DNA from 3 places in the Pseudophaeobacter sp. 1A09344 genome. Region 2 is predicted to be linked to each of the others. Evidence: riboswitches for the same ligand, from Rfam matches in the RefSeq annotation. Region 2 holds a riboswitch; each other region holds the start of a gene.
The links. Region 2 has a riboswitch for cobalamin ahead of SM765_RS18580 (TonB-dependent receptor plug domain-containing protein). Riboswitches for the same ligand answer to the same signal wherever they lie in the genome.
Positions count from the first base shown of each region.

Region 1: linked by a shared signal. The riboswitch ahead of SM765_RS05065 (hypothetical protein) and the one ahead of SM765_RS18580 (TonB-dependent receptor plug domain-containing protein) in region 2 are both predicted to bind cobalamin.
Region 3: linked by a shared signal. The riboswitch ahead of SM765_RS04015 (energy-coupling factor ABC transporter permease) and the one ahead of SM765_RS18580 (TonB-dependent receptor plug domain-containing protein) in region 2 are both predicted to bind cobalamin.

Region 1 covers NZ_JAXGFS010000002.1:380,317-390,170, forward strand. The annotation lists RNA gene ffs (signal recognition particle sRNA small type) at 1-49, opposite strand, end outside; gene SM765_RS05050 (5'-nucleotidase C-terminal domain-containing protein) at 115-1,971, opposite strand; gene nudC (NAD(+) diphosphatase) at 2,309-3,295, shown strand; gene SM765_RS05060 (SRPBCC family protein) at 3,358-3,825, shown strand; cobalamin riboswitch at 3,934-4,169, shown strand; gene SM765_RS05065 (hypothetical protein) at 4,289-4,663, shown strand; gene SM765_RS05070 (protein-tyrosine phosphatase family protein) at 4,778-5,299, opposite strand; gene SM765_RS05075 (DNA polymerase III subunit gamma/tau) at 5,437-7,284, shown strand; gene SM765_RS05080 (hypothetical protein) at 7,305-7,658, shown strand; gene SM765_RS05085 (YbaB/EbfC family nucleoid-associated protein) at 7,669-8,013, shown strand; gene recR (recombination mediator RecR) at 8,206-8,805, shown strand; gene SM765_RS05095 (hypothetical protein) at 8,828-9,250, shown strand; gene ltaE (low-specificity L-threonine aldolase) at 9,247-9,854, opposite strand, start outside.
Region 2 covers NZ_JAXGFS010000012.1:59,833-69,686, reverse strand. The annotation lists gene SM765_RS18605 (LysR family transcriptional regulator) at 1-860, shown strand, start outside; gene SM765_RS18600 (calcium-binding protein) at 1,734-3,146, shown strand; gene SM765_RS18595 (aromatic amino acid transaminase) at 3,319-4,500, opposite strand; gene SM765_RS18590 (zinc-dependent alcohol dehydrogenase family protein) at 4,725-5,762, opposite strand; gene SM765_RS18585 (Lrp/AsnC family transcriptional regulator) at 5,761-6,381, shown strand; cobalamin riboswitch at 6,855-7,067, shown strand; gene SM765_RS18580 (TonB-dependent receptor plug domain-containing protein) at 7,228-9,114, shown strand; gene SM765_RS18575 (ABC transporter substrate-binding protein) at 9,118-9,854, shown strand, end outside.
Region 3 covers NZ_JAXGFS010000002.1:172,653-182,506, forward strand. The annotation lists gene SM765_RS03970 (precorrin-8X methylmutase) at 1-285, shown strand, start outside; gene cobI (precorrin-2 C(20)-methyltransferase) at 288-1,004, shown strand; gene cobJ (precorrin-3B C(17)-methyltransferase) at 1,001-1,765, shown strand; gene SM765_RS03985 (cobalt-precorrin-6A reductase) at 1,741-2,502, opposite strand; gene cbiE (precorrin-6y C5,15-methyltransferase (decarboxylating) subunit CbiE) at 2,501-3,700, shown strand; gene SM765_RS03995 (cobalamin biosynthesis protein) at 3,697-4,074, shown strand; gene cobM (precorrin-4 C(11)-methyltransferase) at 4,071-4,865, shown strand; gene SM765_RS04005 (cobyrinic acid a,c-diamide synthase CobB) at 4,858-6,192, shown strand; gene cobA (uroporphyrinogen-III C-methyltransferase) at 6,189-6,920, shown strand; cobalamin riboswitch at 6,990-7,205, shown strand; gene SM765_RS04015 (energy-coupling factor ABC transporter permease) at 7,264-7,941, shown strand; gene cobF (precorrin-6A synthase (deacetylating)) at 8,019-8,780, shown strand; gene SM765_RS04025 (serine hydrolase domain-containing protein) at 8,789-9,854, opposite strand, start outside.

The DNA of each region.
Region 1 (9,854 bases), on a different contig from region 2:
TTCCGGACCTGACCAGGTTGGCGAGGCGCTTGCCCGCGCCAACCTCTCGAATCCCGATATAGGCGGCTGCCGCAGCAATGACAAGGGGGCCTCCCCGATCCACCGCTCCGCAGGTCAGAGGGCAAGCATCAGTTTCAGAAAGCCTTTTGGTGTCATGCCGCAGTTGCGCACCTGCCCCTCCGGCAATTCATCCAGATACTGCACCGCCTCCGGGCTGGTATAGGCGGCGGCCTCGGCGTTGTTGAGCTCGGCAAACCGCCACGGATACTCTTCCTGCGCCAGTGGATCCTCAGGCAGGCGGCCCGCAACGTAGTCCCGGATCACATCCCGGATTCGCACCGGCGGCAGCGGGATGCTCTCGGCGTCTTTGACCATCTGGAAATTACCACCACCGCTGACCCTGTAACTGTTGACCACAACGGCAAAACGCTGCGCAGGGGCCACAGGCCGCCCGTGCACGCGAAGACGTCGAATGCGCCCTGCCGCCGGGTTGATCCGCACGCCAGAGGAGGAAAACCGCGGCGGTGCCGAGAGATCTATTTCGTATTGCAGGCCAAAAAGAACGTCAAAATTATGCCCGGCACGGCTGGGATCAACCAGTTCCTGTTCGGTACTGCCGGGGCGGACTTGTTTGAACACACCCGCGGACATTTCCAGCCAGTCCAGCACTTGCGCGCCGGTCGCAACCACCAGCCTAAGCTCATTCGGGAAGATGTGAAGATCAGCGACGTTGCGCATACACAGATCGCCACGCCCGATGTCGGTATAATGCCCCGGCCCGGAACGGCCACCGAATTTGCCTGGCGCCGCCGCGGACAAGAGCGGCAGTTTACCAACCTCAGTGCCTTCCAGCAGCGGCCTGACCGCTGCCGCTTGCGCTGCTGCTGCAAGTTCCAGCCCAAGGTCGGGCCCAAAGAAAGTAAAGAAGGAGTGCAAAGGCACGTCACTGAAGCCAACTGGCTGACGCATCCGTTCGCGCGTTGAATCATGCGCGGGGCCAAGCGCGCGGGTCAGTTCAGCGTCCTCGTCGACCAGAGACATCAGATCGCCATTCTCTGCCCTGCTGCAGATGGGTTTGAGGCGGGCGTCCCAATTCTCCAGCCGCCACCCCTCCGGGCCGTGCGACACCTGCAGATCGATCTGCCCCAGGTGTGATCCATGCGCACCCGGCATGACCACCGGCTTGGTGAAACTGTGCTCGGGATCTGGAAGGGTCTTGTGGGTGTGCCCGCCGATCACCGCATCGATTCCCGCCGTGGCCGCGATGGGAAGCAAGGCATTCTCCATGCCCGGCACCCGCTCCAACCCTCCGACACCTGTATGCGCCAATGCGATCACGATATCGCATCCTTCCCGCCGCAGCGCGCTGGCAGCAGCGGCAGCCGCCTGCACCATGTCCGCAACCACGACCTGACCTTCGAGAAGATGCGCATCCCATGTTACCGTCTGCGGCGGCAACACCGACAGGATCCCGATCCGCAGCGGCGGTGCATCGGCGCAGGCAGGCACCTCCCGCTCCAGAATGGTGGAGCGGGCGAAAGGTAGCTTCCGTCCCTCCTCCACGGCCGTCATATTCGAGCAAATCACCGGACAGGGTGCCTGCTCCAGCACCTGCTCAAGCGTCTCCAGACCGAAGTTGAAGTCGTGATTTCCAAGCCCGATGGCATCGTATTGCAACACGTTGAAGGCCTGCATCAGCGGATGCGGCACGATCGGGTCGTCAGAGGAAATCTCACCAATCGGCGCCCCTTGCAGCCCATCACCATTGTCCAAGAGCAGCACCGTGCCCCCTGCCTCCCGGACCTCTTGCCGCGCCTCTGCGATCAGGGACGCGACGCGGGACAGGCCGATGCTGGGGTCCGGCCGGTCGGCATAATAGTCGTAGCTGAGCAGATTGCTGTGCAGATCGGTGGTTGCCAACAAGCGCAGCACCCCCTTCCCCAATGGCAAGGATTGATCCGGTCCTGTCATATTGCTCTACCCGCAGCCTGCACGGCGTCTTCCGATCTTCGTTTTTTTCTCACGTTCTGACACGAACGCGTTAACCCTTTGAAACAGCGTTTCCTTGATTTGCAAAGTCACCATTTTTGAGGATGTTAACGATTGTGGCGCTGATGCCGAAAATTTGACCGGTCTAACGCCAATATCCAGCGGCAGACCGGTGACCCGGCGTCAAACATCCGCTCACAACCATAAAAATGCATCGACCGCGCTACCCGAACAGGCTGGTCATTGCGCGGTTTTGCCGCCATCAATGCAGGAAATCGGGCCTTAACGCCGGATCCCCTGCCAAAAGAAGGACAACGATATGAAACGGGCCGAAGAGGTGACATTTGGCGGCAAGGGTGGCCTGGACCGCAGCGCGCATCTGCGTGCGGATGCCAAAGCGCTAGACGCTGCCTGGGGGGCACAGAATGCACAGGTGCTGATGATGTGGCGCGGCAAACCCCTGTGCCAGCGGTCAGATCCAGAGCGCGGACCGGACGCGCTTGCCTGGATCTCCACCACGCATCCGATGGCAGCAGAGTGCCGCGACGCCGCTCTGTTTCTCGGCCTCCTGCCGGATCAAAGCCCGGCCTTCGCCTGTGATATCAGCAGTTGGCAGCCCGATGCGCTGGACGAGATGGCGCTGGCCAGTTTTGCCGATGTGACGGAGCAGCAGCACCCGGACCTGCCCTCTGGTTATGCTTTCGCCGAGCTGCGCAGGGTGATGACCCGGCTGACCCCGCTGGAGGCCGAGCTGGCCGCCACCGCCAAGGCGCTGTTTTCCTGGCATGGCTCGCATGGGTTCTGTGCCCGCTGTGGCCACCCCAGTGATATGGTTCAGGCAGGCTGGCAAAGAAATTGCCCCAGCTGCAAGGCGAGCCATTTCCCCCGCACCGATCCGGTTGTGATCATGCTGATCACCCATGGGGACGAGGTCCTGATGGGCCGCTCTCCCGGCTGGCCGGAAGGTATGTACTCCCTGCTGGCCGGTTTCGTTGAACCCGGCGAAACGCTGGAGGCCGCCGTGCGGCGTGAAGTTCTGGAAGAGTCCGGCGTGAAGGTCGGAGAGGTGGAGTACCTGTCCAGCCAGCCCTGGCCCTTTCCAATGTCGCTGATGTTCGGCTGCCGCGGGATCGCGCTGGATCGCGAGCTGACCATCGACCCACATGAAATCGAGGACGCGATCTGGGTCAGCAAGCAGGACATGATGACCGCCTTTGCCGGAGAGCACCCGATCCTGAAGCCTGCCCGAAAAGGAGCAATTGCACATTTTCTGTTGCAGAACTGGCTTGCGGATACGCTGGATTAAAGGGAATATCGCGGCCACGCTGAGAATTGATCAATCAAAACAGGCAAGCAGGCGTCAGAGTCATGGATTTCACGAGTAAAGAAGATATCGATTCACCGATCGCCGACGTGTTTGAAGCCCTGTCGGACTTTGAAAGCTTTGAACGCTCGGCCATCCGGCGCGGCATCGACGTGCAACGGATCGGCGATATCAGCACGCCTGAAAACGGCCTCGCCTGGGATGCCAAATTCAGCTTTCGCGGCAAGGCGCGCGAGCTGCGCATTGCTCTCAAATCCTATGATCCCGTCACCCGCATTCTGCTGTCCGGCGACAGCAGCGGGCTGAACGGCGAAACCGAGATCGAACTGATGGCGCTGTCGCCGCGGCGCACCCGTGTAACAATTTCGCTCAACCTGACGGCCAAGACCCTGTCGGGGCGGTTGCTGCTGCAATCCTTCAAACTGGCGCGCGGCTCGCTCAATAAGAAATTCAAAGCGCGCGCGGCAGATTTCGCACGGCTGACCGAAGAACGATTGAACCGCACGGCCTGAGGGCACCGCATCCGCCTGCACAATTCAGCAAGCTTACCTGGCTTGCTGGTGTTGGCGCGGATTTCTCCGACTTTCACACAAGCGAATTGACGACTCGCCCTTCGACCCGCTACCCATTTCACAGATGGTTTCCGCGATCCGCCTTTGGCGGGTCCGGGATGAAAAGGGAACGTGGTGCGATCCGGCCTCTCTCGGCCAGAACAATTCCACGACTGCCCCCGCAACTGTAGGCGGAGAGCGACCCCGGAAGATCCACTGGACGCAAGGTACAGACCTGCGGCCGGGAAGGACCGGAGAAGCTATGACCCGCAAGTCAGGAGACCTGCCATCGCACAACTCGAAACCGGGCGGGGTGTCCGGAGCGGGTGAGATGGCTCCTGTTGCGCGGCCCGTTCTGGCCGACAAGCATCCGGCCACATGTCTCTCCCCCTCATTATGCCCCTGCCCCAGCGCGGAGGGCGCGATGATCTGGACGACAAAAACGCATGAACTTGCGGCAACGACCTGTCAACACACCGGGGCAAGCTGCCCGGCACTGGAACGGATGCTGGTGGCCCTGTGCGGGGCGCTCGATACCGCGCGGGATATGACCGAAGAGGATTTTGAAATCACCGGCGACAGCCTGCTCGATGGCTGCACCCGCCATTGCCCGGCGCGCTTTTTTGCCTCGCACGACAGGATCCGGGTGTTCTGCGAAGTGGACACCGCAGCAGAGCGCAGCGGTCTGGACCGTTTTGCCGACGCGCTGCTGTCCAGCGATGCACAAGCGCAGCCCGCAGATCACCTGCCACATCGCCCCTGCTCCTTCGGAGAAGCCATCCCGCTCAGCGCGGCGTAGCGGCAGACCCTGAGAACCCACAGGAGGGGCGTCGGTTTTATTCGGTGAATGCCGCGCCCTGTGAAGAAGAAAGCGGGATGACAGTCGGGCCCGCTCCGGCGGGCTGCCTCTGGCTCAGCGGCTGCGGGCCCAGGCCATCTGTGCCTCGGTCTCGACCGCGCAGGGGCGAGACATGCGCAACCTGTTTAGCGCCGCCTCTGGCGCAACGCCGCATTCGATCAACAGGCGCAGCACCACCATGCCGGAGCGCCCGCAGCCGCCCCGGCAATGCACTAGAACGCGGCCGCCACCGGTCAGCGCCTGACGTGCCGAGGCGCTGACCCCGGGCCAGGCCTCGTTCACCTCCGGGCCGGGCACACCGAAATCCGCCACCGGCAGATGCACCCAGCGGCTTCCCATGCTCTGCAGATCAACCCCCAGCGTCGCGGCCCCGACGGAGACATGCTCGGCTTCGGTGGTCATGGAAATGACCAGACCGGGCTGCCAGTCGTGGATCAGCTCAAGATCCCCCTTGTAGTCGCCCCCGGCACCGGGCAGCGGGCAGATCGCAAGAATGCCATTGGCGGCGGACACCGCGTAGATCGTAAAGGGCTGCCCGGCCTGCAGGCCTGCCCCATCTGAACTCATCCCAGTCATCACACACTCTCCACCACATACAGGGAAAAACTCTGCCACCTGCCCTGCCGGACGGTCAACAGCGGTGGACGAAGCCCGCGGGCTTCCCTACCCTATGAGGCGGTCCCAATCCCATTCCGAATCCGGCACGAGACAGCATGAGCGACACCCCAACATCCGATCCTGAAACCCAAACCGCTGAGGTTCAGCACGCGGAGCAGCCGTCTGGCCAGTATCAGGTCCTCGCCCGCAAGTACCGGCCCGAAACCTTTGCGGATCTGGTTGGCCAGGACGCCATGGTGCGTACGCTGAAAAACGCCTTTGCCGCGAACCGGATCGCTCAGGCTTTCATCATGACCGGTATTCGCGGCACGGGTAAGACCACCACCGCCCGGATCATTGCCAAGGGGATGAACTGTATCGGCACCGATGGCAACGGCGGCCCCACCACCGAACCCTGCGGTCAGTGCGAGCATTGCCTCGCGATCATGGAAGGCCGCCACGTGGACGTGATGGAGATGGACGCCGCCAGCCGCACCGGCGTCGGCGACATCCGCGAAATCATCGATTCGGTCCAGTACCGCGCAGCCTCGGCCCGCTATAAGATTTACATCATCGACGAGGTTCACATGCTCTCTACCAGCGCGTTCAACGCGCTGCTGAAAACGCTGGAGGAACCCCCCGCCCATGTGAAGTTCATCTTCGCCACCACCGAGATCCGCAAGGTTCCGGTGACGGTCCTGTCGCGCTGCCAGCGGTTCGATCTGCGCCGGATTGAGCCCGAGGTGATGATCGCCCTCCTGCGCAAGATCGCCACCGCCGAAAACGCCCAGATCGCCGAGGATGCGCTCGCCCTCATCACCCGCGCTGCCGAAGGTTCGGCCCGCGATGCAACCTCGCTGCTGGATCAGGCGATTTCCCACGGCGCGGGCGAGACCACCGCCGATCAAGTGCGCGCCATGCTGGGCCTTGCCGACCGGGGCCGGGTGCTGGATCTGATGGATATGATCCTGCGCGGCGATGCGGCTGCGGCGCTCAGCGAGCTCTCCTCGCAATATGCCGAAGGCGCCGATCCGCTGGCTGTTCTGCGCGATCTGGCCGAAATCACCCATTGGGTGTCGGTGGTAAAGATTACGCCAGACGCGGCAGAGGATCCGACCATCAGCCCGGATGAGCGCGCCCGCGGTCAACAGATGGCCGAAGCGCTGCCGATGCGGGTGTTGACCCGCATGTGGCAGATGCTGCTCAAGGCGCTGGAAGAGGTCGCCGCCGCCCCCAACGCCATGATGGCTGCCGAGATGGCGGTGATCCGCCTGACGCACGTGGCCGATCTGCCCAGTCCCGAGGAGTTGATCCGCAAGCTGCAGGATATGCCGCCCCCGCCGCCCGGCGGTGGTGGCGGAATGCCCATGCAAAGCATGGGCGCGCCTGCCGCAGGCGGGGCATCGGCTGTCACCACGGCCCCGCCGCAAGGCGCACCGGGCGGTGGACCGTCCGGCGGCATGACCATGTCGCACGGCCAAGGACAGGGGCAGGCCACCGCGCTTGCCCCGGCTGCAGAAAAGGCCCTCGCCCGCTACCCGAGTTTCGAACATGTGGTGGAACTGATCCGCACCAACCGTGATGTGAAACTGCTGGTCGAGGTGGAAACCGGTGTGCGCCTCGTCGCTTACCAGCCGGGCCGGATCGAATTCACACCGCATGCGAATGCGCCCCGAGACCTTGCTGCGCGCCTCGGCACCGCCTTGCAAAACTGGACCGGCAGCCGCTGGGTCGTCACCATCGCACCCGACGGCGAGGCCCCGACGATCGCCGAAATCCGCGATGCAGCCGAAAACGCATTGCGCACCAAGGCCAGCGAACACCCACTGGTACAGGCGGTGATCGACAGTTTCCCCAAGGCCCGGATCACCCGCATCCGTACCGCCGAGGAAATGGCCGCCGAGGTCGAGGCCGAAGCCCTGCCCGAGGTGGAAGACGAATGGGATCCCTTCGAAGACGGGTAGCGACTGGCCTGACGGTCCTCTTGTTCACCCTGCCGACAACCGCTTACGCCAAAACCTGCTTTGCTACCGGCGATCTATCCGACAGCGCGTGGGATGTGCTTTGGCGGATGTCGGCCACGCCTGCTGTCTTGGCCCTCTTCGCTCTTGCTGGATTCGCGCTGTACAGCAGAAAGCGCGCCTCCTTTGCAATCGCAGGCTTTCTTTGGGGCATGCTAACGGCCGCAATTGCCGTCGATAATCTGGAGCTTTTCTTTGATGATAAGAGTGCCTTGGGCATAATCGAAGACTGCACCGCCTCCTCCCACTTGTTCATCGCGCTTGCAATTGCGATATGTTTGGGAATGACTTACGGCGCCCTGCGCCCCCGCACTTAGGAGAAACACCATGCTCAAAGGCCTCGGCGGTCTTGGCGATATGGCCAAGATGATGAAATCGGCACAGGAACTGCAAACCAAGATGGCGCAGATGCAGGAAGACCTGCACAACGTCATGGTTACCGGCGAAGCAGGCGCGGGCTTGGTAAAAGCCACCGCCTCGGCCAAGGGCGACCTCAAGGCGCTGGATATCGACCCGTCCATCTTTAACGGCGATGACAAGGAAATGGTCGAGGACCTGATCCTGGCCGCCATCAAGGACGCACAGTCCAAGGCAGCCGAAAAAGCGCAGGAAGAGATGACCAACCTCACGGAAAGCATGGGCCTGCCCAAGGACATCAAGCTGCCCTTCTGATCCGGAGGCGCAACTGAAAAGTTCCGAGAAGGCGGCCTTGGCCGCCTTTTTCATGTCTCACGGGCATACGCCCTTTGCCCAATCTGGCGCGCAGGCGCTGCCCAGACAAACCCTGAACATCCGTCGCCTCTCCCCCTTGCCATTGCCCGCCGTGATGCGTCTATATGGGCTGACACTCCAAAGGCCGCCTCCATGCAAGACCGCTCTACCAGCGACATCGAAACCCTCATCGATCTGATGGCAAAACTGCCCGGCATGGGGCCGCGTTCGGCCCGGCGGGCGGTGCTGCACCTCATCCGCAAACGCGCGCTTTTGCTGACACCGCTGTCGGACATGATGACCCGCGTCGCCACCACCGCCCGCGAATGCCTCAACTGCGGCAACGTGGGGACCGAGGACATCTGCGAGATCTGCGACAGCGAGGCCCGCGCCAATGGCGAGATCTGCGTCGTCGAAAGCGTCTCGGATCTCTGGGCGATGGAGCGCGCAGGCGTTTTCAAGGGACGCTATCACGTGCTTGGCGGCACCCTCTCGGCGCTGGATGCCATCGGCCCCGAAGACCTGCGCATTCCCCGATTGGTCGACCGGGTCGGCAGCGAAGCGGTGAGCGAGGTGATCTTGGCGCTGAATGCCACCATCGACGGGCAGACCACGGCCCATTACATCGCCGACCAGCTGAGCGGTCAGGTGAAACTTACCTCGCTCGCGCAGGGTGTACCCATCGGCGGCGAGCTGGATTACCTCGACGACGGTACCATCAGCGCCGCGCTGAAGGCCCGCAAGGAACTCTGACGGCAAAAGGGGAAGGACAGCCATGCCAACCGCCCTGCACCGCCCGGTTCTGAGAGCCGCCATATTTTATTTTGCGGCCGTGTTCTTCTGCGGATTTGTTCTGGGCAGCCTGCGGATCTTTGTGCTGCTGCCCCTGATGGATGAACTCTGGGCGGTCTGCCTTGAACTGCCCATCATGCTCACCCTCAGCTGGCTGATCGCCCGGCACCTGACTCGGAATCGCAAGGATCTGTATCCTGCCGCCGCGCGCCTGTGGATGGGAATCTGGGCCTTCGGGCTGCTGATGGTTGCGGAATATGTACTCGCCACCAGCCTGATGGGCGCGGCTCCCAGAAGCTACTTCGGCCATTGGGCCACCGCTGCCGGGGCGATCGGGTTGGCAGGGCAAATCGCATTTGCCCTGATCCCGTTTGTGCAACGGATAACCCGTCGCGAAACGCCTTAGCTGAAGAAGGCCTGGAACGCGGCAATCGCGCCGTTGAGGCCCTCATCGGTGACATCCTTGTGCAGCACCAGCCGGATCGGGCCGCTGTCCCCTGCCCCGATCACCACGCCCGCCTTGGCCAGATGCGCCTGCAGGGCTGCGTTCTGCACCTCTGCCGGGGTGAAGAACACCATGTTCGTGGCTTGCGTGACTTCTCCCGCGCCCAGAGCGCGCAAGGCATCTGCCAGCGTAGCGGCCCGGGCGTGATCCTCTGACAGACGGTCGACGTTCTGCTCCAGCGCCATCAGACCTGCCGCAGCCAACACCCCGGACTGGCGCATGCCGCCGCCCAGCATCTTGCGCCAGCGCCGGGCGCGGGCAATCAGATCGGACGGACCGACCAGAACCGATCCCGCAGGCGTGCCCAAACCCTTGGACAGGCAGATCGACACGGTATCGAAGAGAACCGCCAGATGCGGTGCAGAGCAGCCCAGCTCGGTGATGGCGTTGAAAAAACGCGCCCCGTCCAGATGCAGCGACAGGCCCGCAGCCCGGCCCGCATCGGTCATCGCGCGCATGTCCTCCAGCGAAATGGCCTGTCCGTTGTGGGTGTTCTCCAAGGACA
Region 2 (9,854 bases):
TTTGGGCCGTCGCGCACGACGGGAACCTGACGCGTACGGCGCAGCGGCTGAACCTCTCGCAATCCGCCTTGTCAGTTCAGATCAAGCAATTGGAAGAACGGCTTGGTCACGCTCTGTTCGACCGGCGCGGGCGGCAATTGCACCTGACCGAAGCCGGGCGGATCGCGCTGGATCACGCGGATGCAATTTTCTCGACGGGACAGGAACTTGTCGCGACCCTTGAAGGCACGGTGCGGGATCGCAAGGCGCTGCGCGTCGGCGCGCTTGCAACCCTGTCGCGCAACTTTCAGATCGGCTTTCTTAGGCCGATCCTGTCACGTCTGGACGTCGAGGTCATTCTGCGTTCAGGCAGCCCGACCGAATTGCTGGAAGGATTGGGAACGCTCAATCTTGACCTGGTGCTGATGAACCGCCCGCCCCCGGACGACAGTCTGACACCTTACGAAACCCATCAGATCGGAGAGCAGGAGGTCAGCATCGTCGGCGCGCCCGAGCGGCTTGATCCGGAGCGCCCGATCCGCGATTTGCTCGCCAAGCAACCGTTCATTCTGCCAACCACCGACAGCAGCGTGCGCACCGCATTTGACGCGATGGCCAGCCGGTTGTCCGTACGTCCGCAGATCGCCGCCGAGGTCGACGATATGGCGATGATGCGTCTTCTGGCCCGGGAAAACATCGGGTTGGCGCTGGTCGCACCGATCGTCGTGAAAGACGAATTGACCTCGGGTCGGCTTGTCGAGGCCAAAGAACATCCCCGGATCAAGGAAACCTTTTTCGCCATCACCCAGCGACGGCGGTTTCCGAATTCTCTGGTTCAGGATCTTCTCGAAAGGAATGCCGGTTCCGCAGCCTTGTCCTGAAGTGCAAACATGCGTGCAATCTGCGGACTTTAGAACTTCCTAGGGTTGTTTCCGTAATGCGCCCAGGAAGCTCTATTTCATTGGCTTTGTCGACAAGACTGCTGCTTTTTCTTAATGAGAGATCGTAGCATGTCCGCTGCAGGGGCAGATCGGACGTGCGGCGGCGCGGCTGCCCGATCGCAGATAAAACCGGGCAGACTTTTTCGCCGGATGGCGTCAGCCCGCCCATCCACGACATGCATGCGAAGTTCAGCGAAGGTTCTGCTGCAGGCGCAATAGATCATGCTGGGTTTTCTGGAAGCGGACCTTCGGATCAGCGACACCGAGTTAGGACACGTGCGTTTGGCTTGAAGGTCAGCTTTGCGGAGGACGCACCAAGTGAAAAGTCGATGGATCTGGCGATGCGATGGACGCCCGTGAAAGTCAATTTGGATCAGTTAGATGAGGCAGACCCAGTGCTCGACAACGTCGTTTTGAAAGACCTGCTAGGAAAGGAGGCTACCGACCCGCCATTGCTGCGAGAGGGAAGCCGAACCTGACGGTACCGGAAGAACGGCGGGAGGCAGTACTCATTGCAATGTGGGATCATGACAGCCCGAAGCGCAGTGCTTTGACTTATCCCGCTGCATTGACCAAGTGCGGAAAGACAAAACGACTGTGCGATCAACATGAATGAACGCGTTGCACACTGTCGCAATGCGCGTCTTGACCAGAGCATTCCTAATGCAAAGATAACCTTACTTTACATTTAATTAGTCGCATCGAGCGCAGCGCTAACGGAAAATATTAACGCACGCGCTTGGGATTTAACTATTTGTTAATATTTGGGTTGTTCAACCCTGGATTGCAAAATGCTAAATTCTGGAGATACTAATGACATCACCCAACACCGTAAACGCACCTTCTGCTGGCGGCACAGCGTTTGGAGACGAAGGTGACAACCTAGTCCAAGGGTCATTGTTTGACGATACCCTTAACGGCGCCGGAGGAAACGACACGCTGACGGGCGGAGCCGGGAATGACACCTTCCAGGCGGATCTTCTCTGGAACGGTATGGACTACGACGGGTTTGGCGCCGAAGTCATTACGGATTTCTCTGACGGCGATGTGCTGGAGTTGAACAGCTTTGGTCCGGGTGCTGCCGTGACGATCTCGCTTGAGCATGTGGGCAACGACACGATCCTGACCCTTGGGGCGGGCACCTCCTATGAGAGCACGGTGACGCTGCAGAACTATCACCTGCACAGCTCGTTTCTGCCGCAGGACGGGACGTTCGACGGGAGCTTCTCCATCGTCGGGGACAGCTATAGTGTTGCAACCGATGACTATATTGTCGGCAGCGATGGTGGTGTTGATCAGCTCTATGGCCATGCTGGCAATGACACGCTGGTTGCGGGCGAATCTGGGGATCTCCTGTTCGGCGGATTGGGCGATGACAGCCTGATTGGCGGAAGCGGCGCGGATCTGCTCTTCGGTGAATGGGGCAATGACACGCTGCGTGGCGGCGAGGGGGCCGATACCTACTACATTGACGTGGTGCCTGCGGACGCAAACGGCGAAGGCACCAGCTCCGGCCAGGATGTGATCGAGGGGTTCAATGACGGCGATGTGCTGCAGCTGAACAGCTTTGGTCCGGATGCTGCCGTGACGATCTCGCTTGAGCATGTGGGCAACGACACGATCCTGACCCTTGGGGCGGGCACCTCCTATGAGAGCACGGTAACGCTGCAGAACTATCACCTGCACAGCTCGTTTCTTCCGCAGGACGGGACGTTCGACGGTAGCTTCTCCATCGTCGGGGACAGCTATAGTGTTGCAACCGATGACTATCTTGTCGGCAGCGACGGTGGTGTTGATCAGCTCTATGGCAATGCTGGCAATGACACGCTGGTTGCGGGCGAATCTGGAGATCTCCTGTTCGGCGGATTGGGCGATGACAGCCTGATTGGCGGAGGCGGCTCGGATCTGCTTTTCGGTGACGATGGCAACGACGTGATCACCGGCGGATCCGGCGCCGATCATTTCCAGTTCGATCTCTACAGCAACGGGGTTGATACATTCGACTTCGGTTCGGATGTCGTCACCGATTTTGAGGTCGGCGATACGCTTGAAATCAAGGGATGGGGCCTTGGCGACCTGTCTGTCAGCGTCACGCAGAGCGGAGCAGATACACTGCTTACCGCAGAAGCGGGTACCAGCCACGAAAGCAGCGTCCTGCTGGAAGATGTGCTGGTGTCGCCCGGAGAGTGGGACCTGAGCGGGGATACCTTCACCCTCTGGGGATAACCGAACAACATAACTTGCTTTTGGACGGGCGCCGTTTGGCGCCCGTCCTGTTCACGCTTTCGATAGTCCCTGTCATTGACGCGGCAAGCGTCCGAGCAGAAACACTAGGAAGATACAGCGTGACCGTCAGACCAAGATGGCGTGGTGCAATCGACACGATTCCTGGTGAGTTTCAGTCAGCCATGACATCTTGGACCGCACGGACCAGCCACAGGACGTCCTGTTCACGTAGCCGTGCCACATTGATGCGCCCGCCTTGTACGACGTGGATGCCATGGTCGCGGGTTAGCGCGACTTCCTGGGATTTGGTCAGCGGCAACAAAGAGAACATCCCCTTCTGCCGACCGAGAAACGCGAGGGTTCCTGTGCCATAGGTATCTTGTTCCGCTTTGACGATCGTCTCACGCATCTGTGCCACACGATCCCGCATCTGTTCGAGTTCATCCTGCCAGAGCGCCTTGAGCTTGGGGTCTTGCAGGATGGTGCGAACAACAGAGCAGCCATGGTCGGGCGCGTGTGATGCCCCCGAGCGGACGATTGCGGTGACCGCCCGTTTAACGCGATTGCGATCTGGGGTGCGTGTTTTGGCAAAAAGTGCCCCGGCGCGATCACGATAAAGGCCAAAGGACTTGGACAGAGTGATGCAGACAATGCACTCGGGAAACCGTTTCGCAATTTGTCGAGCGAGGTCGCAGTCTGCATCGAAACTGCGGGCGAACCCGAGGTAGGCGAGGTCGATCCACGGCACAATGCCGCGCTCTTCCAGGATGTCGAGCAGAGCTGCGATTTGCTCTGATGTCATATCCGCTCCGGTCGGGTTGTGACAGGCGCCTTGCATCAGGAAGACATCGCCGGGGCTGGCGGCCCTGAGCCCGTCGAGCATTTCGTCAAAAGTGAGCTCGCTGCGGATCGAATCGTAATAGTGCAGGGATCGGAAGTTCGCCTGCGCCGCGGAGAGAATCGGGACATAGTTGCCGTAGGTCGGAGATTGCAGCCAGACCGTGGGTTTTTTGGGCATTTGAGCCAGAAGATCTGCGATCACCCGCAGGGCAACCGCACCGCCGGAGGTTTGCGCCGCGATCCAGTCGCTGCTGTAGGCGTCGCCCATGATCTCGTGGCCGAGCACCGCGCAATACTCCGCATCGCCCGTGAGCGCGAGGTAGGACTTGCTGGTCTGGCTTTCGACCAGCCGCTGTTCTGCCTGTTTGACGGCCTTCAAGACCGGGGTCTGTCCCTGCGCGTCCTGATAGATGCCAACCGTCAAGTTCAGCTTGTCCTGCCGCGGGTCCTGAGCGAAATACTCTGCCCCGATCATGATTGGATCTACAGGGTATTCTTCCACCTGCTCAAACATTATTCGCCCTTTCCCAGTTCGACGGTCCGACTATGGCATGCTGTGATCGCACGGGGCATCATCGTGCCGCCTTGGTCGTCAGTCATTACTTTTTCAGCCGCATGAAGCGTCATGTTGGGCTGCGTCCCGCGCCGGGCGGTTTTTCCGTTGGCATATCGCCTTTGATCGTCGGCGATAACGCAGGCTAAGGTGTCATTTCCGATGAATGCGATTTTCTCCATGGCTCAAAAGCGGGTTATGACAGTTGCACCCACGGAGCGAAATTTATCCATCTCCATCAAGGCCTGAGGGGCATCGGCAAGGCTGATCTGCTTTCCGACCAGTCGTGCCGGATCCAGCTTGCCGCTGGCGACGAGGTCAAGCATCGCGCCGTAGCGATGTGCCTGCATCCCGTGTGAACCAAGCAATTCGATTTCCTGCCCGACGATCTTTGGCATTGGAACGGCCGGTGCCGCGTGCTCACCCAGCATCAGACCCACCTGCACATGCTTGCCCCGCGGCCGCAGGCAGAGGATTGAATTGGTCATAGTTGACGGGTGACCAAGTGCGTCGAGAGAGACGTGGGCTCCTCCGCGGGTGATCTCCCGAATGGCCTCCGGCACGTCGGCCTCCCTACCGTTTAGCACCGTCACGGCGCCAAGCTCCTTCGCCAGCGTCAACTTAGCTGGATCAAGGTCCACGCCGATCACGTTGGCCCCACAAGCCGAGGCGATCATCACGGCGGACAGGCCTACGCCGCCGCAACCATGCACAGCCACCCATTGTCCTGCGCTGACCTTCCCTTGATCTACCACCGCCCGAAATGAGGTTGCAAAGCGGCAACCAAGGCTCGCGGCAGTGGCAAAATTCATGGTCTCGGGCAGGGCGACAAGGTTCAGATCGGCCTGATGAATGCCTACGTATTCCGCAAAGGATCCCCAGTGGGTAAAACCCGGCTGTTCCTGCTGCAGGCAGACCTGCTGGTTGCCGGAATGGCATTCGGAACAGCTGCCGCACCCGCAGATGAATGGCACGGTGACCTTGTCGCCGACCTTCCATTTTGTGACGTCATTCCCAACGGCTTCGACGACGCCAGCTAACTCGTGGCCAGGCACATGCGGCAAGTCGATGTCGCTGTCGTGTCCCATCCAGCCATGCCAGTCGCTGCGGCAGACGCCGGTGGCCGCAACCCTGAGGACAACGCCATGCGGCTCTGGCGTCGGGTCGTCCACGGTAACCAGCTTTGGCGCTCTTTGGAATTTTTCGAAAAGGACGGCTTTCATGGCAGGATCTTTCGCTGAAGAGTATTTTGGACGAGATCATAGTCTGGATGAGGGAAATACCTTTGCCAATCCTCCCCATATTGCGCAAATCTGGAGTGGAATTCCCTATGGAATCGTCATTATTGAAAGATATCTACCCATGCCTGACATCGACGCCGTCAATGCCGAGATCTTGACCCTGTTGCAGGAGGATGGCCGCATGACCAATGCCAAGTTGTCCGAGCATCTGGGGATGAGCGAGACCCCCTGTTGGAGGCGGCTCAAACGTCTTGAAGAAAGCGGCATCATCGAAGGTTATCAAGCCAATCTGAGCCGTCGAAAGCTCGGCCTCGGCGTTATGGCCTTCGTCCAGCTGCGCTGTTCCGAGCATGATCAAGCCGCGACGGCAGAATTTCAGCGCATCGTTGAGACGACACCGAACATCCTGGCTTGCCACAACACGACCGGCGCGGATGATTTCCTGCTGATCGTGGTTGCCCGTGATCTCGATGATTACAGTGGTTTCGTCGACAGCACTCTGAGGCGGCTACCCGGTGTCACTAGCATTCGGTCCAACCTCTCATTGAAAGAAATGAAGGCGTCGAGCAAGCTGCCGGTCAGTGCAGCATCAATGAAATAGACTGCCGCGCAAGCTGGTTTTCCGTCGTGTTTGAACCGGAGCCTGTAACCGGCCACCGGACTGAACCTGTGCCCGCGACAGACCTTTGCGAAGATCTGGGCGTTCATGCGCGGTCTCGTACTGGAACGCTTGGGCGAAGATGGAAACGCCATAGCTCCGCCGGGATGCGGAAGAGGCGCGTTGCCACCGCAGGGGCATTGCCAGGGGAAATCTGTCCGTGATGCGGGGCAGGGGGGACAGCCACGACCCCAGCCATTGGATTCGGTGGAGATCGGAACGGGGAACCATGCCGTAGCGTGGAATATCGCCTGCGCAAAGGTTGCGGTCGATGCGGCACAGCATTGCGTTTGCAGCATTGAAACCATCACTTAGCAGTTGATTTCAGGCGATTGTTGCTGGTGTGCGCGGTGCATTGTTTGAAAACTCCATCCTTGGCGGCGTCTACTCCTTCTTGACAGAGCAAATCGAGTTTGCCTAAGTCCGGCCATTCTGGTCCGGCTGGGAATACCATCCGGGTAAAAGGGAACATGGTAAGGCGTCGGTACAAGACGTCAAAACCATGACTGCCCCCGCAACTGTGAGCGGAGAGCAATGCTGCGATATGCCACTGCCTCAAGAGGAGGTGGGAAGGCGCGGCAAAGCTGCGACCCGCGAGTCAGGAGACCTGCCAGAAGGATCACCCAGTCCGGGTGCGGGGCGCGCCGGGGACAACGGACTTCCGTAGTGGTGGCAATTGAACTGTCTGTGGAAGCACTGCCTTCCAAGGACCGATGATTTGTACATGTTGCCCGCTTATGGGCAGCCACTTTTCCTGCACCGAATGTGCAGGCTGGGAGAACTGAAACGATGCACAAGGTAAGCTTGTCCCTGGCCGCCACCCTGATGGCCATCCCCCCGGCACTGGCAACCGCCCAGGAGGCGGAGATCATCGATCTGGGCGAACTCATCGTCTCCGGTGGTTTTACCCCTGTCGAGGCTCAGAAATACGGTCGCTCGGTTTCGGTCGTGACCAGCGAAGAGATCGAACAGCGCGGCATCACCACGGTTCAGGATGCGCTGCGCTCGGTTCCTGGTCTGATGGTCACCGGTGCAGGTGACAGCTTTACACAGGTCCGCATTCGTGGCGCCGAAGCCAACCACACGCTGATCCTGATCGACGGCATCGAGGCCTCGGGCGGCGACAGCGACTATATCCTGTCTGGCCTTGATACCGCCAATATCGAGCGGATCGAGGTGCTGCGCGGTCCGCAATCGGTGTTCTACGGCTCCAACGCCTCGGCGGGTGTGATCAACATCATCACCAAGAGTGGCGGCATCGGCACCGAATACGGTGGCAGCCTCGAAGTTGGCTCGGACGGCTACCGGGCCTCGGCGCGGGTCTCCTCCCGCACCGAGCGCGGCGGCATCTCGCTCAACCTCGCCCACGATAATGACGATGGCTACGACTTCTCCGGCAGCGGCGGCGAAGAGGATGGCATCCGCCGCAATACCGCGCAGGTGAAAGGCGACTACCTTGTCACCGAGCGGCTGAAGCTGGGTTTCAACCTGCGTGCCTCGGAAGAGCGTTTCGACAGCGACAGCACGTCTTTTACCGCGACCGATGCGGCCAGCTATGTGGTGGATGATCCCACGCAGTTCAGCGACCGCGATGAACAGCTGGCGCAGATCTTTGCGGAGCTCGACACGCTGGGCGGACGCCTGAAACATCGTCTGTCTTACGAGCGTACGGATTTTGACCAATCCTACAACGGCGGCGCCCTGACCGAGACAAAGACGGAAGCGGCGAAATACCTGCTGAGCTTTGGCCTTGATGGCCAGTCGGTAGAGCTGACAGATCACCTGCTGAACGCCATTCTGGAATGGGAAGAGGATTCCAGCCGTTCCAATCCGGCCTTTGCGCGCAAGACCAATTCGATCGCGCTGGAATACCGTGGCAGCTTTGCCAATGGTCTGGATCTGCAGCTGGGCGTGCGCCGCGACAACAACAATGCCTTCGAAGATGCCACCAGCTGGAACGCCAGTGCGTCCTATACCTTTGCGGGCAGCGGTGTACGGCTGCATGGCTCGGCCGGCACCGGTATCGTGAACCCGACCTATTTTGAGCTCTTTGCCAACAGCACCTTTGGTGCCACCACCTATCTGGGTAATCAGAACCTGCAGCCCGAAGAAAACCGCAGCTTTGATCTGGGCGTCGAGGTGCCGTTCCTGCAGGGGCGCGGGCTGGTTGATGTAACCTATTTCGACGAGACGCTGACGGGTGAGATCGAAGCCTATATGGTAAATGCGACCACCTTCTCCTTCCGCAATCAGGCCGGAGACAGCGAGCGCAAAGGTGTCGAACTGGCGGCCAGCCTTGAGGCCACGGAAAACCTCGATCTCCGTCTGTCCTACACCTATCTGGATGCCACCAACCCCAATGGTACGGTCGAGGTGCGCCGCCCCGAACACGAACTGCTGCTGAGCGCCACGCTCGACACTTTCAATGGTCGCGGCTCCATCACTGCGGATGTCCGCCATGTGGCAGGCAACTGGGACAGCCAGTTCTTTGGCACCTATGCCACGGCCGAGCTGCCGGATTACACCACCGTCGATGTCTCGGCCCAGTATGAGCTGAACCCGAATGTGGTCCTGACCGGACGTGTCACCAATCTGTTTGACGAGGAATACTCGGACGTCTGGGGCTACGCGAAACGCGGCCGCGCCGCCTATATCGGCGTCCGGGCCTCCTTCTGATCGATGCGCTGGCTGCCCGGCATAGCCCTGGCCCTTTTCTGGGCCGCCACCGGAGCCTTTGCCGGGCCGTCGCGCGTTGTTACGATGAATCTCTGCGTGGATCAGATGGCGATGATGCTGGCCGCGCCGGATCAACTGATCTCGATTTCCTTCGTCGCCCGGGACCCCCGGGCCTCGGCCATGGCCGAAGAGGCGCAGGCCTATCCGGTCAATCACGGGCTGGCGGAAGAAATCTACCTGCTGAAGCCGGATCTGGTGATCGCTGGCGCATCTTCGGCGCCTGCAACGATGGATATGCTGCGCCGCCTTGGCGTGCCGGTGGCGGAATTCGGGCCAGCCTTTTCGCTGGAGGATGTCCGAACCCGCATCGTCGAGGTGGGCGAGGCGCTGGGCCGTCAGGAAGCCGCGCGCCGGTTGCTGGCGGATTTTGACCAGCAGCTGGAGTTTCTGCGGGCGGATGCCCCGGACAATCGCCCGCGCGCCGCGCTTTATGCGGCCAACGGATATACTGCAGGCCGCCAGACGCTGGCCGGGCAAATCCTGGAGGCGGCAGGTTTTCGTAATATCGCCGATGAACTGGGCTATTCCCATTCCGGCCAGCTGCCGCTGGAGCTGCTGGTGCTGTCAGAGCCGGATCTGCTGGTCGGCACAACCGCCTATCCGCGCAATTCCCGCAGTGAGGAAATTCTGAAACATCCGCTGGTGCGCATGCTGGCCGGACGCAGCGGCGCCGGGGAAAT
Region 3 (9,854 bases), on a different contig from region 2:
TCCGCCGCCGCACTGGAGCTGTGGCGCCCAAAACTCGACGATGCCGTGGTCGCCATCGGCAATGCCCCGACCGCACTGTTTCATCTTCTTAATATGCTGAAGGATCCCGCCTGCCCCCGCCCCGCGGCCATCATCGGCTGCCCGGTGGGTTTTGTGGGCGCCATGGAATCCAAGGAGGCGCTGATGCAGGACCTTCCCGTGCCGTCGATGATCGTGAAGGGCCGCCTTGGCGGATCGGCCATCACCGTAGCAGCCGTCAACGCGCTGGCCAGCTGGAAAGAATAACCATGGGCAAAGTTATCTGTGCAGGCCTCGGCCCCGGCGATCCGGACCTGATGAGTGTGAAGTCGCACCGCGCCATCACCGGCGCGCGCCACATCGCCTATTTCCGCAAAGCAGGCCGCAGGGGTCAGGCCCGCACCATCGTCGAACATCTGCTGCCAGACACGGTGCAGGAACATGCGATGGAATATCCGGTAACAACGGAGATCCATTTCTCCGATCCCGAATACAATCGCCTGCTGTCGGACTTCTACGATCGATGGGCCAACCGGTTGGAGGAGATCGCCCGGACCGACGACGTCGTTGTCCTCTGCGAAGGCGATCCCTTCCTTTACGGCTCCTTCATGCATCTGCACAGCCGCCTTCAGGCCCGCGCCGAGGTGGACATCATTCCCGGCATCACCGGCATGTCCGGCTGCTGGACCGCCACCGATCAGCCGATCACCTGGGGCGACGATGTGCTGACCGTCGCCATGGCCACGCTCAGCGAGGATGAGCTGACCGAGCGCGCACGCGGAACCGACGCGCTGGTGGTGATGAAGATCGGCCGCAACCTGCCCAAACTGCGCCGCGCGCTGCAGGCGGCGGGCAAGCTCGACGATGCTTGGCTGGTGGAACGCGGCACCATGCCGACACAGAGCGTGCAAAAGCTGACCGAAGTAGTTGGCGAGGTGCCTTATTTCTCGATCGTGCTGGTGCATGGACAGGGACGTCGGCCATGACGCAAGTGACAGAAAGCGGATGGCTGGTCGTCGCGGGCCTAGGTCCCGGCGAAGAGGCGCTGGTGACCCAAGAGGTGCGCGATGCCATCGACGCCGCAACAGATATCGTCGGCTATATCCCTTACGTGAAACGCATCGCGCCGCGCGACGGGCTGGTGCTTCATGCCTCGGATAACCGGGTCGAGGTCGACCGCGCCACCCATGCGCTTGAGATGGCCGCTGCGGGACGCCGGGTTGTCGTTGTGTCCTCTGGCGATCCCGGTGTCTTTGCCATGGCCTCCGCCGTGTTCGAGGCGCTTGAGGCTGGGCCGAATGACTGGCTGGAGCTTGATATCCGTGTCTTGCCCGGCATTACCGCCATGCTAGCTGCCGCCGCCCAGATCGGTGCGCCGCTCGGGCACGATTTCGCGGCGATCAACCTTTCCGACAATCTGAAACCCTGGTCGCTGATCGAAACCCGCCTGCGCGCGGCGGGTGAAGCGGGCTTTGCCATGGCCTTTTACAATCCACGCTCCAAGTCCCGCCCTCACCAGTTCGCCCGCGCGCTTGAGATCCTGCGCGCGGCCTGCGGAGAGAACACCCTGATCAGCTTTGCCCGGGACGTCACCAAGCCGACGCAGGAGATCACCACCGTCGCGCTGAAGGACGCACGGCCGGAAATGGCGGACATGCGCACCATGGTGATCGTTGGCAACCGCGATACGCGGGCCATCGGGCGGCACGTCTACACGCCCCGCTACGCAGAAGGTTCGGCCCCGTGATCCGGGCGGCCAGACAACCACGCCATGACCGCAGGCACGGCTCCAAAGGTCAGGCGCTGCGGCACCTTCGGGCGGGCGATCATGATCACCGGCAGCCCCAAATCGCGCGCCGCCTGCAGCTTGGCTTCGGCACCGGAACCACCAGCGTTCTTGGAAACAATATGGGTAATACCATGGGCCTGCATCAGTGCCCGATCCCCCGCCACATCAAACGGGCCACGCGCGATTTCAACGGTCTTGTCCGGCAGGGGAATCTGGCCTTCGGGCGGGTCCACCAGCCGCAACAGATAGTGGTTTCCGGGTTTGCCAGCAAAGGCAGCGAGGTTCTGTTTGCCGATCGCCAGGAAGACTCGCGCCCCCACTTCCGGCAACGCCTCAACCGCCTCGGCCAAGTTCTCCACATGGCGCCAGTCGTCGCTCAACTGCGCCTGCCATGCGGGGCGCTCCAATGCACAAAGCGCCACATTCGCCAGTTCACAGGCATAGACCGCATTGGCACTCATCTGCGCGGCAAAGGGGTGCGTTGCATCGATCACATGGGTGATTCCTTCGGCCTGAAGGAAAGCCGCCAAGCCCTCGCCCCCGCCAAAGCCCCCGACGCGCAGTGGCAGCGGCTGGGTGACGGGACGCGCCGTGCGGCCCGCATAGGAGAACACCGCATCCATCCCGGCCTCGGCCAGTGCCTCGGCAAGGCGCGAGGCTTCGGTGGTGCCTCCCAGAAGCAGGATGCGCGTCATGTCTGATCCTCTTGTAAAACAATGGCTGACCATTGTTGGCCTCGGCGACGATGGACCGGCTGGGCTGGCGAATGCAAGCCGGAAGGCGCTGGACGAGGCCGCGGTGATTTTTGGCGGCCCCCGCCATCTGGATCTGGTGCAGGCAGGTAATCGCGGCCAGCCCTGGCCGGTTCCGTTTTCCATCGATCCGGTGCTTGCGGGGCGCGGTCAACGCGCCGTGGTGCTGGCCTCGGGCGATCCCTTCTGGCACGGCGCGGGTGGATCGCTGGTGGCGCATCTCAGCCCGGATGAATGGGTATCGCACCCCGCCCCCTCCTGCTTTGCTCTGGCGGCAAATACCTTGGGTTGGAAACTGGAGGAGACACTTTGCCTTGGCCTTCATGCTGCCCCCTTCGCTCGGCTGACCCCTGTGCTGGCAGCCGGAGCCCGGATCATCTGCACGCTTCGGGATGGCAATAGTCCTGCCGCGCTGGCCGATTGGCTTACCACGCAGGGATTCGGCGCAACAACGCTGAAGGTGATGGAGGCGCTGGGCGGGCCCCGCGCCCAAGTGCGCAGCAGTCGCGCAGAAACCTTTGATTTGACCGGCATCGCCGCCCCCGTGGTGGCCGCGCTTCAGGTGGCGGGCAGCACGGGCCTGCCCCGCGCCAGCGGCTTGCCCGACGATCTGTTCAAGAGCGACGGGCAGATCACCAAACGCCCGATCCGTGCCCTGACATTATCGGCCCTTTCGCCCCGCGCAGGCGAACTGCTGTGGGATATTGGTGGCGGATCCGGTTCGGTTTCGGTGGAATGGTGTCTTGCGGCCCCGGGTGCCCGCGCCATCACCTTCGAGCCGCGCGCTGACCGCCTCATCAACATCCACACCAATGCCGAACGGTTCGGGATTGAACACCGCATGAAACCGGTTCTGGGCCGCGCGCCGGATGTGTTGGATGGACAGAAAATACCCGATTGCGTTTTCATCGGCGGCGGTGGCTCACAGGCGTTGCTGGATCATCTGTGGCAAGTGTTGCCCGAGGGCACGCGGATCGTCGCCAATGGCGTGACACTAGAGACCGAGACCCTGCTGATGCAGGCCCATGCCACACGCGGCGGGCATCTGATGAAGGTGGAACTGGCCGAAGCCGGGCCGCTTGGTTCGATGCGCGGCTGGGAGCGCGCGCGTCCTGTCATCCAGTGGAGCGTCACGCGATGAAGGTCGCGGGTCTGGGATTTCGCAAAGCGGCGACCGTCGCCGACCTGCGCGCCGCCTTAGCGCTGACCGGGCATCAGCCCGATGCGCTCGCCTCACTCGCAGCAAAGGTGGAAAGCCCCGCCTTTCAAGCCCTTGCCGCCGAGTTGAACCTGCCGATGATCGCCCTGTCGGAAGAGGCGATTGCGGGCCTCGAAACGCCGACCATGTCGCCCCGTATCAAAACCCGGTTCGCAACCGGATCGCTAGCCGAAGCGGCTGCCCTCTGCGGCGCATGCCACGGCCGCACCACAGCAACCGCCCGCCTTCTCGTTCCCCGCGTTGTCACCGCAGATGGCCTTGCCACTGCGGCCATTGCAGAAAGACTGACCTCATGACCGTTCACTTCATTGGCGCCGGCCCCGGTGCTGCCGACCTGATCACCCTGCGTGGCCGCGACCTGATCGCCGCCTGCCCCGTCTGCCTCTATGCCGGCTCGCTGGTGCCCGAGGCGCTGCTGCAGCACTGCCCGGAGGGCGCCAAGATCATCAACACGGCGTCCCTGTCGCTGGATGAGATTGTGGCCGAAATCGAGGCCGCACATGAGGCGGGGCAGGATGTGGCCCGGCTGCACTCCGGCGATCTGTCGGTCTGGTCCGCCATGGGCGAGCAACTGCGCCGTCTGCGCGATCTGGGTATTCCATATGACGTAACCCCCGGCGTGCCCGCCTTTGCCGCAGGCGCCGCTGCGCTTGGCGCCGAGCTAACCCTGCCGGGCGTTGCGCAATCGCTGGTGCTGACGCGCACCTCGGGGCGGGCCTCCTCGATGCCTGCGGGCGAAACGCTGGAGAATTTCGCCCGCACCGGCGCGACGCTGGCCATTCACTTGTCGGTGCATGTGCTGGACGATGTGGTGGCGCGGCTCTCTCCGGCCTATGGCGACGACTGCCCGGTCGCAGTGGTTTGGCGGGCGACATGGCCGGATCAGAAGATCATCAAGGCCACCCTAGGCACATTGATCGAGGCAACCGAAGGCGCGCGCGGGCGCACTGCGCTGATCCTCGTGGGCCGTGCCCTTGGTGCCGAGCACTTCGACGAAAGCTGCCTTTACGCGCAGGACTATGACCGGCGCTACCGCCCGCAAAGCGCCGACAGCCAATGGGCGGATTGGAGCGAAGGCGATGACTGAAACGGGCAAGACCGGATCCTATCCGCCGGGTCTGATGATTTCGGCGCCCGCCTCGGGCACGGGCAAGACCACTGTGATGCTGGGCCTGTTGCGCGCACTGGCCGAGGATGGTCTTGCCGTGCAGCCCTTCAAAAGCGGACCGGATTATATCGATCCGGCCTTTCATCTGGCCGCTGCGGGGCAGGCCTCTTTTAACCTAGACACCTGGGCGATGGATGGCGGCCTTCTGGATGCCGTTGCGGGGCAGGCAAACGGCGCGCAGATCTGCATCGGGGAAGGCTCCATGGGGCTTTATGATGGCGTTGCCACGCGCGGCCAAAGCGGCTTTGGCTCTTCAGCGGAAACCGCAAAACGCATGGGCTGGCCGGTGGTGCTGGTGGTTGATGTCGGGGGGCAGGCACAATCCGCGGCCGCCACGGCGCTGGGGTTTCGCGCCTATGATCCCGATCTCCCTTTTGCTGGGGTGATCCTCAACCGCGTTGCCAGCCCGCGCCACGAAAGGCTGACCCGCCTCGGGATGGAGCGCGCGGGCATTCCCGTCCTTGGCGCCCTGCCCCGGCGTGGCGATCTGACCCTGCCCGAGCGCCACCTCGGCCTGATCCAAGCGGTGGAGCACCCGGATCTTGAGGCCGCGATTGCGGGCTATGCCGCCTTCCTGCGTGAAAACGTGGATCTGGAGGCGATCAAATCCGCCGCCCGCGCCGGAGCTGCGCCCGCCTCGGCCCCGCTGCCGAAACCTCCTGCGCAGCGCATCGCACTGGCGCGGGATGCGGCGTTTTCCTTCACCTACCCGCACCTGCTGGAGGGCTGGCGCGCCGCCGGGGCCGAGATCCTGCCGTTCTCCCCTCTCGCCGATGAAGCTCCGGCCCCGGATGCTGATCTGATCTGGCTGCCGGGGGGCTACCCCGAGCTGCACGGCGGCAGGCTGGCCGCTGCCGGGACCTTCCGCGCCGCCCTGTGCAAACACGCCGAAACCCGGCCAGTCCATGGCGAATGCGGCGGCTACATGGCACTGGGCGAGGCGCTGATCGACAAGGACGGCAACCGTCACCGCATGGCCGGGTTGCTGGGGCTCGTCACCTCATATGAAAAACGGAAATTCCACCTCGGCTACCGCCGCGCCGTTCTGGAGGCGCCGATGCCGGGCTTTGCCGCAGGCGGTGCCTTGCGCGGGCATGAGTTCCACTATTCGACCATACTGGACGACCCCGATGCCCCGCTGGCCCGGGTGATGGACGCGGATGGCAACCCGGTGCCGGAAACCGGATCGATACGCGGCCATGTGACCGGCACCTTCTTCCACCTGATCACCGGAGAGCAATCATGAGCGGTTTTGTCAGTTTCGTCTCCTCCGGCCCCGGCGATCCTGAACTGTTGACCGTCAAGGCGGTGAAACGGCTGGGGGCAGCCGATGCGGTTCTGTTCGATGACCTTTCATCGGGGCCGATCCTGACCCATGCGCGCAAGGACGCCGATCTCGTCGGAGTGGGCAAACGTGCAGGGCGCCCCTCACCCCGGCAGGACCACGTCAGCCAGCTCTTGGTCGAATACGCCGCGACCGGGGCGCATGTAGTGCGGCTGAAATCCGGCGATTCCGGCGTCTTTGGCCGTCTGGAAGAGGAAATCTCCGCGCTGCGGCAGGCAGGTATCGGTTTCGAGATTGTGCCCGGTGTCACTGCGGCCTCGGCAGCTGCTGCGGCCGCCAATATCCCGCTGACCCGGCGGCTGACCGCGCGACGACTGCAGTTCATCACCGGCCATGACGTAACTGGCGGCCTGCCCGAAGGGCTGAATATGACCGCCCTCGCCGATCCCGAAGCCACGACCGTTGTCTACATGGGGAAACGCACCTTTGCAGCGCTCGCCGAACGGTTGCTGGTGGCCGGGCTGCCGCCCGAGACGCACGCGCTGATCGCGCTGGGTGTTTCGACCCCGGATCAGTCGCTGTCCTGCCACACGGTGGGGGAACTCCCCGAGGTCCTGCGCGCGATGGAGACCAAGGCACCGGTGCTGATCCTCTATGGTCCCCTGGCCGATGAGGACCTGCCCCGCTGATCGCCCATATGCCGCAATTGAAACACGGATGACGCGCCAGACACGTTGACAGCTTTGTAAGCGCTGTGTCATCTCTGAAAGACCAAAGGTTCCGACGGGTCCAAGACCCAAGGATGAAAAGGGAACACGGTGAGGTGTAGCCATCAGGCGCCAAATCCGTGACTGCCCCCGCAACTGTGAGCGGAGAGCCACCGGGCATCGCCACTGGTCCCTATCAGGACTGGGAAGGCCCCGGACCGGCATCGACCCGCGAGTCAGGAGACCTGCCGTTGGAAGACGTGGCCAAGATGGCCCAACCATAACCTATGTAATGCCGCCGGGTGAGGCGGCAAGGAGACAGAACATGCATATCGAACCCGGAATCGTAAACGGCGTCAAAATCGCCCTGTCCTATGCCACCGCCGCTGGCGCCATGGGCTTTGCTGCGAAAAAGACGATGGAAGATCTGGCCACCTCCGGCATCGCATCCTTTGCGGCGCGTTCGGCCATTGCGACTGTCGGCGTCTTCACCTTCTTCGAAGTGCTGCCGCATTTCCCTGTGGGCGTTTCCGAGGTTCACTTCATCCTCGGCTCGACCCTGTTCCTGCTGCTGGGCGCTGCACCTGCTGCCTTCGGTCTGGCGATGGGACTTCTGATCCAGGGCGTGTTCTTTGCCCCGATCGATCTGCCGCAGTATTTCATCAACCTGACCACGCTGCTGGTCCCGCTGTTCGCGATGAAGGAACTGGCCAAGCGGATCATCGCTCCGAACACTGCCTATGTTGATCTGAAGTATTCTCAGGCGCTGGCGCTGTCGACCGCCTATCAGGCAGGCGTTGTCGGCTGGGTCGCTTTCTGGGCCTTCTACGGTCAGGGCATCGGTGCCGAAACCATGGCCTCGGTCTTTACCTTTGGTGCAGCTTACATGACCGTCATCCTGATCGAGCCGCTCGCCGATCTGGCCGTCCTCGCGGCAGCCAAGAGCCTGCGCGGTCTGGAGCGCAGCGGGCTGGTCACGCCCCGCCTTTATGCGGCTGCGTAAGCCCGTCGCCGACATCTGATGTGTCACATAGCGCGGCCCCGTTTCGGGGCCGTGTTTCTTTTCCAAAGGCACCTGACATGATTGATCTCACCCTTGTTGGCATTGGCACCGGCAATCCCCAGCACCTGACCCTGCAGGCGGTCGAAGCCCTGAACGGGCTGGATCTGATCCTCATCCCCAACAAGGGCGCCGGTAAGGACGATCTGGCCGGTCTGCGCCGCGACATCTGCAACCGGATGATCAAATCGCCGGGGCCAGAGATCGTCGAATTCGACCTGCCACAACGCGATCCCGCGACCGCCAGCTATCGCAAGCGCGTGGATAACTGGCACGATGCCATTGCCGAGATCTGGCAAGAGACCATCGATCAGCACCTGCCCCGGGGCGGCAAGGTCGGCTTTCTGGTCTGGGGCGATCCATCCCTTTACGACAGCACCATGCGCATTGCCGCGCGGCTTCAGGCCCGGACCGAGGTTTCCATTCGCGTCATTCCCGGCATCACCTCGATCCAGGCGCTGACGGCGAGCCATGCCATCCCCCTCAATGAGATCGGTGATCCCGTCACCATCACCACCGGCCGCCAGCTGCGCGAGGCGGGTTGGCCGGAGAGTGCCGACACGCTGGTCATCATGCTAGACGGCGACTGTAGTTTTCAGTCCATCGACCCCGAAGGTGTTCAGATCTGGTGGGCGGCTTATGCCGGGATGGAGAATGAAATCTCCCTATCCGGCGCGCTGCACGAAGCCGCAGATGAGATCATCAAGGTCCGCGCGAAGGCGCGCGCGGAGCATGGCTGGATCATGGATATCTACATCCTGCGCCGCCCCGCACGACGGTAACCCCCGCCCTAGCCCAGCGCGCTGACGATGGCCTCGCAGGCCTGCACGGCATCCAGACCAAAGGCCGGGATCAGATAGTCAGGCCAGCTCGACAGCTTTACGATCACAACATCGGCGCTGCGATCGATAAAGATTAGCTGACCGAACACACCCCGGGCCATGAACACGCCGCGCCCGGGATCGTGCACCCACCAGAACCGCCGATAGGCGCCTTGCGGTGACAGCACGTCATAGGGCGCGCCGAATTTCGATGGATCCGCGCCGGTGCAGATACCATCGATCCAGGCCTCGGGCACGATCTGGTCATCGCCAACCCGGCCGCCATTCAGCACCATATGTCCGAACCGGGCATAGTCCCGCAGACTCGCATTGAACCCCCCATCGGCCAGCGCCGTGCCCGCATCATCGACGGTAAAGAACCCATCCTGTTCACAGCCAAGCCTACGCCAGATCCGGTCGGACAGCAGTGCAGACAGATCCGTACCGCTTACCCGCTCCAGCGCCCAGGCAATGACATCGGTTTCAATCGACCGATAGGAGAAGCCGAGCCCATGCGCCCGCTCCTGCGGTAGGGAGAGGATCACGTCGCGTATGGTCGGCTTGATCTCCCCGTCCCGCACCGGGCGCCAACCCGAGGCGATATCGACCCGGGTCATGTCGCTGCCCGGCAGCCCATAATCCTCAGAGAACCGCGCACCGGACAGCATGTCCAGCGCTTGATCCACCGTGCAACCCGCATAGCCGGTGCCCGCCAGTTCCGGCACGATCTCCTCCAGCGGGGCAGCCAGATCCAGCAGCCCCTCGCCGTGTAAGATCCCGGCGAGGATGCCGATCACGGATTTGGAGACCGACTGCCCCAGATGCGCCGCCTCGGCATGAAAATCATTGGCGTAGAACTCGGTGACGATGGTGCCACCGTGCAGCACCAAAAACCCGTCGGTGTAGCTTTGCCACAGCCAATCGCCGACCCACTGGCGGGTGCCTGCGCCGGTGGCAAAACAGACCTCTGACAGCTCCTGCAGCGCAACTGGCAGCGGCGCAGCCGCAGCGGGACCGCTGCGCACATCCGCCGTG